One region of the Priestia sp. TGN 0903 genome, then DNA from elsewhere that is predicted to be linked to it. Evidence: riboswitches for the same ligand, from Rfam matches in the RefSeq annotation. Region 1 holds a riboswitch; the other holds the start of a gene.
The links. A riboswitch is a leader RNA that binds a small molecule or an ion and turns the genes downstream of it on or off. The one in region 1 is predicted to bind ZMP and ZTP.
Positions count from the first base shown of each region.

Region 2: it holds a riboswitch for ZMP and ZTP, as region 1 does, so the genes downstream of both, ACRPLY_RS01605 (phosphoglycerate dehydrogenase) here and ACRPLY_RS24430 (APC family permease) in region 1, are expected to answer to the same signal.

Region 1 covers NZ_JBOZGL010000011.1:59,462-64,095, reverse strand. Annotated here, with positions in the region: gene ACRPLY_RS24435 (DUF5105 domain-containing protein) at 1-1,031, opposite strand, end outside; gene ACRPLY_RS24430 (APC family permease) at 1,211-2,806, opposite strand; ZMP/ZTP riboswitch at 2,863-2,941, opposite strand; gene ACRPLY_RS24425 (cupin domain-containing protein) at 3,328-3,927, shown strand; gene ACRPLY_RS24420 (DUF3311 domain-containing protein) at 4,283-4,486, shown strand; gene ACRPLY_RS24415 (sodium:solute symporter family protein) at 4,486-4,634, shown strand, end outside.
Region 2 covers NZ_JBOZGL010000001.1:298,999-303,632, forward strand. Annotated here, with positions in the region: gene ACRPLY_RS01600 (hypothetical protein) at 158-610, opposite strand; gene ACRPLY_RS01605 (phosphoglycerate dehydrogenase) at 744-1,943, opposite strand; ZMP/ZTP riboswitch at 2,112-2,190, opposite strand; gene htpG (molecular chaperone HtpG) at 2,401-4,278, shown strand; gene ACRPLY_RS01615 (tubby C-terminal domain-like protein) at 4,309-4,634, opposite strand, start outside.

The DNA of each region.
Region 1 (4,634 bases):
GATCCAAACGTTTTACCTAAAGAGTCACTGTATAGGTCACTTGACTTCACAGTCCATTTCCCATCTCCTTTCACCATAAAAATTCGTAGCGGACGACTTCCTTCTTTCGTTTCTAATTCATTTACAATATCTTTGAATTTAGAAGCCGCAAACTCTTCAGAGTGTTTTGTATCGTAATCTTTTGTTTCATCTGTATATGCTCTCTTAAGCTGCGATACGTATGAATATAAGTCTGATAAATTAACAGTAGTGTACTCCACTTCTACTACAGCTTTATTATTTGCATTGGCAATCACATTTGTCTTTACGCTTGCTTTTTCTTTCAAAACATCTTTATACATGTTAAAAAAATCTTTTTTTGCTTTATCGGTTAAACTATTAGAAAACGCACCTTTTAATTCCTCATTAAACGCTTTTTTCTGTTCTTCTATGACAGCTGTTTTGTCCGCTGTTACATATTTATCATAATCTACATTTTCTTTGTTTAAGTAAAGAACTTCCGTGTAAGCTTGCAGAGCTTTTTCTGGGTCTTGCAGCTTATTATAGCTTTTCGCGTATTTCTTCGTATCCAGTGTTAATGTTACTTCGTCAATTTCTTCATCATAATCAGATGATTTTGGCTGAAGCCCAATTTTGTACTTTTTATCTTTTTTGACTTCAAAGACGAACATTAATTTTTTTTGCTTCCCAGCGCCAATCTTGTCAGATGAACTGCTTTCTAGTCCAAGTTCCCTACTGTTCACTCCCGTTTTTGGAGATAATTGTTCATCTCCTTCATATAAATACACACCGTCGTAATCCGATAAAGATATACTGTTTTTGGATACATTTTTCACTTTTAAATCAACTTTCAACAGCCCCTTTTCTTCACTTGTAGCTCCTTCATCACTATCTACTAAAATATAAGAAGCGCTGTCAATAGATGCTTCAATCGCCTTATTTTTAGCCGAAGTGGATCCTCCCGTTTCCTTAGAACTGTTACAAGCCGCTAATACTAGCATAAGTACAAAAACCAAAGCCAAAACATTCATTTTTTTCACAGCTGCCCAATCCCCTTTATTTTGTTTTTTTAGAACTTTATCCCAAATAAAGGTTCCCTCTGTGTAAATCCTTAAACCTTAAAATCTATTTTTTTTACAATATTTTGATAAAAACTGAGTCTAAATTCTCCATTCATCTAAATAAAAACACGAGCACCGGCTCGTGTTTTTTATTTAGATTTAAAATTTTCTTGATTGATTTGTTCAGCTTCTTTCATATATCGGTTAGATTTGCCACTTTTAATTCCCCAGTAATAAAAGGCTAATGATACGCAAGCAATCACTAGCATATCCCATCCGAAAGGTAAAATATTTTTGCCTCCGAATTTTTCGCTTCCTATGTAGGAAATAAAAATCATGCACGCTAAATAGATAAGCATCCAAGCCCCGGTTAAAAATTCTTTTTTAAAGCCCACCCATTTATTTTTCGCTTGGTAATAAAAATAAACTGGCAGGCCAATTGCCATAATAAAAATCACTTCACCTGTAAGTGGCCACCTTGCCCAGTAAAGCGTCAAAGAAGCAAAAACGAAGCTGCATGGCGCAATAACTGATGCCCCTTTTAAATAAAATGGACGGTAAAAGTGTGAAGCCGTTTTTCTTAATGTTATAAGCGCTACAGGGCCCATAATATAGGAGATAAGCGTCGCTACTGAGATCACTTCTGCTAAGACACCCCATCCTCTAAATAAAAAGAGAAACAAAAAGCAGGCTGCTAAATTTAGCCACATAGCTGGGCGCGGGACATTGTAAAGTGGATGAAGAGTACCAAATATCTTTGGCAAATATCCATTTTGCTGCATCCCGTATAACATTCTAGAAGTCGTTGCCGTATATGTAGCACCTGTGCCGGAAGGAGAAACAAATGCATCTGCGTATAACACAATTGTTAGCCAGTTAATTCCAAGCGCAATCGCTAAATCAGCAAAAGGAGAATTAAAATTCAAATGATTCCATCCATCCGCAATTGATGACGGACTTACTGCTCCGATAAAAACAATTTGTAATATAATGTATACAATTCCAGCAATAAAAATTGAACCAATTACAGCTACCGGAATCGATTTATTAGGTGACTTTGCTTCTCCTGCCATATTTACAGGACTTTGAAACCCATTAAATGCAAACACGATACCTGATGTTGCCACTGCCGTTAAAACACTCGCCCATCCGTAAGGTGCTACCCCATGCTCACTTGAAAAGTTCCCGCTATGAAAACCAGCAAAAAATAAAGCCCCTGCCGTTAAACCAGGAATAATTAATTTAACAATCGTAATAAATGAGTTTGCTTTAGCAAAGAGATTTACCGTCCAATAGTTCACAAAAAAGTAAATGAATAATAACAGAGACGCAACTGCCAACCCCTTGGACGTTAAAATGCCATTGTCTACTAATTCATGAGTCCAGCGAGCCCATTTCCACGGCCAAGTACTCATATATTGCACAGATGCAATAGCCTCCACTGTTATCGTTGAAGCGATTGAAATCCAGTTAGCCCAAGCAGCCAAAAATCCAATAAATGATCCGTGTGAATACTGAGGATATTTAACCATCCCCCCTGCTTGCGGAAACATCGCGCCCAGTTCAGCGTACGATAGGGCAATGGTCAAAATAACTACCATTCCAATAACCCATGAAAAAATAGCCGCGGGTCCTGCAATTTGAGCTGCTTTCCATGCTCCAAACAGCCATCCTGAACCGATAATCGAACCTATGCCTGTCATGGTTAAAGCAAATGTTCCCATCTTCCTTTGCATATTGCTCATCCAAATCTACTCCTCTTCCCTAGGAAAATAAAAAAAACACTTGCGAAATTTTCTCAAGTGTTTGCCCAGGCGCGCGGCTTATACGCTATATGCTCCCCCATGGTCATCCATGTTGCGCCAGTCACATATAGGAATATATTTTTTATCAGTATATAACATTCATTACTATTACTCAATACACAAAAATGTTTACATTACTTTTACAAAAGTAATGAATTATTCGTAAAATTCCGAATAAATCTTCTTAAAATCTCTTCCTAATTACAAAAAACAACTAAAACTCTAACCTTGCTTATTATTTGTTTCTTTTACTTCACGAGCATATCATCTTCTAAAAATTATATTAATATATATTATTCATTTACAAAATACGAATTAACATCTATATATCCATAGAATTCTTGCACTAGCCCCTTTACTTATATACAATATGAAGAAAAGATACTAAAGTAAACTGCCCACCACTTAGCTACGCTTGAAGTGGGAGACTTCTTTTGGGAAAACGTTAACACCTACATATCATGCACTTCGCAACGAATGAAGTACTTCGAGCAAACTTCTCTGTTTACGCAAGCAAAAAACAGGGAAAATTACGAAAAAAGATTGTTAGAGGGATGCTTATGAATTATGCAAATGTAAAAGTTCTTTATTTTGATGACGACGGAACCATTCCAAATCACCCTCGTCTTCCAGTTTTGTTGTATGAACACGTATTTATTAGTAAGAAAGAGAAAGTAGAGAGCATTTTTAATTCTCACAACTGGAAAAACAGCTGGGTAGGCGGCATATATGATTTTCACCATTACCACAGCAATTCTCATGAAGCACTAGGTGTAATTAGCGGATCTGCACGCTTAAAACTAGGTGGACATATGGGAGAAAATATCGTGGTGCATGCTGGGGATGTACTCGTACTCCCTGCAGGTACAGGACATATGCGTCTGCAGTCAACTGCTGATTTTAAAGTGGTTGGAGCTTATCCAGAGGGCATGGATTACAACTTACGAACAGGAAAACAAACGGATCGCCCTCACGTATTTGATGAAATTGCACAAGTACCTATTCCTACAACAGATCCTGTTTATGGCGACAAAGGACCATTGACAGAGTGGTGGAACTAGACAAGCACTTATTGTCTAGTTTTTTTATTTGCTCGTTTTTATAGCTTCCATAAATCTATATTTGAACATACAAATTCTTTTTCTTTAATGCAATAGCAATATACTTTATCTCATCGAGAAAACTACCTTTCTTCTTTTCCGTTCTTTTTTTGTTTCAAAGGCAACTGCGCTTAGGTTCTCCCCTGCTTTTTCTTCCCTAATCATTTCAAATATCTTCTTCTCATACCCTTTTTTTGTTTTTCTAAAAAAATTTTCGTAGTTTATAACGAAATTTTCAAAAAACTTATTGCTTTACTATGTCAGACTTGCTATCATAGTGAACATTGTTAGATAAATTTTAGAGGAGGAGTAAAAATTGAACAGAAAATTCATAATATTTATTTTATTCATCATTCCGTTTATTGCTCAATTCGCTTTTTTACCTTTTGTAAATAACATTCATCCAATTATTTTTGGATTACCTATTTTGCATTTATGGTTATTTTTATGGGTCTTCTTAACGCCTGTGTGTACATTTATCATTTATCGTTTACAAAAATCTTGGGGGGACATTGAATAATGCAAGGAAATTTAACCGCACTTTTAATCACATCAGCAATTGTTCTTGTCGTTATCGCCATTGGCTTTATAGCAGGACGTGACAAATCATCTAGAAGCTCCGTTGAAGAGTGGGCTGTAGGGGGAAGACGTTTTGGAAGCCTGCTCGT
Region 2 (4,634 bases), on a different contig from region 1:
GCCTATCTTTTTCTATCGTTTTTACAAAAAATTTCCCCTTGGCCCTTTCCTTACTAATGCCCTCGTCGACTGCTGGTGTATAAACGGATTGTTTTTTGACTTTATATTCCGATGCTTTTTTAATCCGTCTACTATCCCTTCTTAAAGTAGTAATCACCTATTCTTTTGTAGTCATAAAATGAAGAATCTTTACCTTTTTTTCACAATACTCAATAATTTCATAACAGGTTGTGAGGATATCATGTCTAGACAGTTCTATTTCATCCAATACAAACTTTGAAAGCTGCTTTTGCAGAACCTCCAGCTTTTTGCTGTCTTCTTCATCGATCCACAGTCCTTCCGTAATACATACATCTGCTAGTTTGTTAATAGATTGAGCCGTCCAGTTTAAGCCGGCTGAAGAAACGGTTATTGTCAGTAAATCATTTTTTATAGCTAAAATAACCTGACACACATGGGTATAGGCATCAACTTTCTTTTGGATAAATGCTTTGCGAAGCTCTTGCTTGTATTGCTCTTTCGACATCGCTATAGCTACGACAGACGTAATGAATGTTCCTGCCAGCGCGATGAGCGACCCTATCAAAATCCCTATCATTTCTTCTGACAAAACGTTCACCTCTTTAAAGGTATTTCTATATGCTATGGGAATGAAGGAAATGATATGAGGATAAGTACCATGTAAAAACAGCCCTAACTTAGAAAAGTTAGGGCTGAAACACTAAAATAGGATGATAACCAAATTAGATAATACGACTTGTAATAATTCCTTCAATTTGACCAATTTTTTCTTCTAGCTCAGGCACAATCTCGTCACTTACTTGATTGTCAATATCGATCATTGTATACGCATATTCACCGCGGCTTCTGTTCACCATATCTGCGATGTTTAAATTGTAGTTTGAGAATACTTGCGTAAGTTGTCCTACCATATTCGGTACGTTGTGATGGAAAGCAGCTACGCGTTTTTTCCCAGTGTAAGGAAGAGATGCATTCGGGAAGTTCACTGAATTTTTAACATTTCCTGTTTCTAAGAAATTTTTCACTTGACGTGCTGCCATTACCGCACAGTTTTCTTCTGATTCTTGAGTTGATGCCCCTAAATGAGGAATTGGCACAACATTTTTCATGTTCAAGACATTTTGATTTGGGAAATCTGTAATATATCGACCAACTTTTCCATTTTCAAGAGCAGCTTTCATATCTTCTTCGTTTACAAGCTCACCGCGTGAGAAGTTCAAAATATGAACATCTGGTTTCATGATGCTAAACGTCTCTTTATTGAAAACACCTTTTGTATCGTCCGTTAATGGAACGTGAACCGTAATATAGTCAGATGCTGCAAATAGTTCTTCTAGAGACATTGCACGCTGTACGTTGCGAGACAAATTCCAAGCTGTATTAACAGAAATGAATGGATCAAAACCAATTACGTCCATATCTAAATCAAGCGCGTCGTTTGCTACAAGAGCACCAATTGCACCTAAACCAATAACGCCTAATGTTTTACCTTTGATTTCTTTTCCAACAAACTGTTTTTTACCTGCTTCAACTAACTTAGGAATTTGGTCACCTTGGCCGTCTAATCCTTTTGTCCATTCAACTCCAGCAAATAAGTTACGAGAAGAAGCCATAATTGTAGTTAAAACCATTTCTTTTACTGCGTTTGCATTAGCTCCTGGCGTATTAAATACAACGATACCTTGCTCCGTGCAAGCTTCCACCGGTATATTGTTAACCCCTGCTCCAGCTCGTGCAATAGCTTTTAAATTTTGGTCAAATGCCATGCTGTGCATGTTAAAGCTACGCACGACAATCGCATCTGGATTTTCGCTGTCGTTGTCAATTTGATAACCTTCTTGATTAAAAACATTTAGACCTTTTTGTGCAATGTTGTTTAATGTTTTGATTGTTTGTACTTTTTCTAATGTTAATGTGCTCATTTTGTACTCTCCTCTGATTATCATCGTAGTTTTACATGTTTTTACCTTTGGATAAAGGAACTTCATTTTTAATTTTTTTAAAAGTCTGGTTTTTTAGCCTACATGTCTGATAACTTCTATATCCTCTCCCCCTAAACAGAAAGAGGTAAGAGATATGTATTAATCCCTTACCTCTGCCCAGGCGAACGGCTACGTCACTATATGCTTCCTCACGGTTATCCGCGTTTCGCCAGTCACATATAGTCTTTGAAATTAAGTATATTCTAGCAAACTCTTTCAGAACGTTCAACCTTTTTTTAAAAGTTTGCTTTTTTCAGTCTAATTTTTAATCTCTTTGGTGAATCTCCTAATATATTGACAAATATCCTAATACATGTTAAATAAAAAGAGTGATTAGCACTCTATCCACTCAAGTGCTAATTATTTTATAAGCCCTATTTGGAAAGGAGAACTTCTTATGTCAAAAAAAGAATTCAAAGCCGAATCAAAGCGATTATTAGAGATGATGATTAATTCCATCTATTCTCAAAAAGAAGTATTTTTGAGAGAACTTCTATCAAATTCAAGCGATGCAATCGATAAAATTTATTACAAAGCCTTAACAGACAACTCCTTGCGTTTTAACAAAGAAAGCTATTACATAAAAGTAACACCAGATAAAACTAACCGTACCTTAACCATTACGGATACTGGGATTGGCATGACGCAAGAAGAGCTTGAAAGTAGCTTGGGCACAATTGCGCGAAGCGGTTCCCTTGCGTTTAAAAATGAAAATGAAACAAAGGACGGACACACGATTATTGGCCAATTCGGCGTTGGGTTTTACGCAGCGTTTATGGTGGCAGATGTCGTAACGGTGATTAGTAAAGCGTTAGGCAGCAATGAAGCCTATAAATGGGAATCTACTGGTGCTGATGGTTATACAATCGAACTTTGCGAAAAAGAAACGGTTGGAACTCAAATCATTTTAAAAATCAAAGAAAATACAGAAGATGAAACATATGATGAGTATCTAGAAGAGTATCGTTTAAAAGAGATCATTAAAAAGTATTCAGACTTTATCCGCTACCCAATTAAAATGGACATAACGGAAAAACGTCCTAAAGAAGGTTCTGATAACGAGCTAGAAGATTATACAGAAGAGCAAGTTATCAACAGTATGGTACCGATCTGGAAGAAAAATAAAAATGAATTGACTTCAGAAGACTATGAGCAATTTTATTCAGAAAAGCGCTACGGGTTTGATAAACCGCTCACTCACCTTCACATTAATGTGGATGGAACGATTCGCTACAATGCTATTTTATTTATTCCAGAAAATAGTCCGTTTGATTACTACTCAAAAGAATTTGAAAAAGGACTTGAACTGTATTCAAACGGCGTATTAATTATGAATAAATGCGCAGATCTTCTTCCAGACTACTTTAGCTTCGTGAAAGGTATGGTAGATTCTGAAGATTTATCTCTTAATATTTCGCGTGAAATCTTACAGCAAGATCGCCAGCTTCAGCTGATTGCCAAAAACATCGGCAAGAAAATCAAAAATGAGTTAAAAAGTTTGCTTAAAAACGAACGTGAAAAGTACGAGAAGTTTTATGAATCATTTGGCCGTCAGCTAAAATACGGCGTTTACAGTGACTTTGGCAGCAACAAAGATGTATTAAAAGACCTGCTTTTATTCTATTCTTCTACAGAGAAAAAGCTCGTAACACTAGACGAGTATGTATCACGCATGCCTGAGGATCAAAAGTATATCTATTATGCATCAGGCGAATCGTACAACCGCATTGAAAAGCTTCCTCAAGCAGAATTGGTTGCAGATAAAGGATACGAAATTCTGTATTTTACAGAAGATATCGATGAATTTGCGATTAAAATGTTAATGACGTACGAAGAAAAAGAATTTAAATCTGTTTCAAGTAGTGACTTAGGGATTGAAGCAGAAGAAGAACAGCTCAATGAGTCTGAGGAAAAAGAAAATAAAGAGCTATTTGACTATATGAAAAAAGCTTTGGCGGGAAAAGTAGGAGATGTGCGCGCGTCTAAACGTTTAAAAACACACCCCGTTTGCTTATCAGCTGATGGTGAAGTAACGATTGAAATGGAGAAAATTTTAAGTGCTATGCCTGACAATCAGCATGTAAAAGCAGAAAAAGTGTTAGAAATTAACGTAAATCATGATGTATTCGCTTCTTTAAAAGATGCATTTGAAAATGACAAAGAGAAACTAGACCTTTATACAAATTTATTATATAACCAAGCTCTTCTAATTGAAGGCTTATCTATTAGTGATCCCGTTGAATTCACAAATGATATTTGTAAAATCATGATATAAAAATCAGGCGCAGAATCATTCTGCGCCTGATTATATGCATGGCATAATAAAAGTAGTTATATAGTAAGAAGCGATAAAAATGGGTACGGGCAGTTCTTCTGTTACTCTTATTGAGTGTTTTCCTTGTTTAAAATGAAAAAGGTCTGATTTAAACTCCGCGACTTTTTCTCTTTTTTGATTAAAAATACATGCTTCCTCTACAGCTTCATGACTACTTAACATGTAGACGTTATTTCCCCATCTAATTTCTTGTGCTCCTTCGTTTTTAATTATTCCTTTACCTAATAGATCCCCCACTGTTTTTCCATTTTCTTTTATCACCCACCGGTGTTTTTTCACGTGATCAATAAACACCG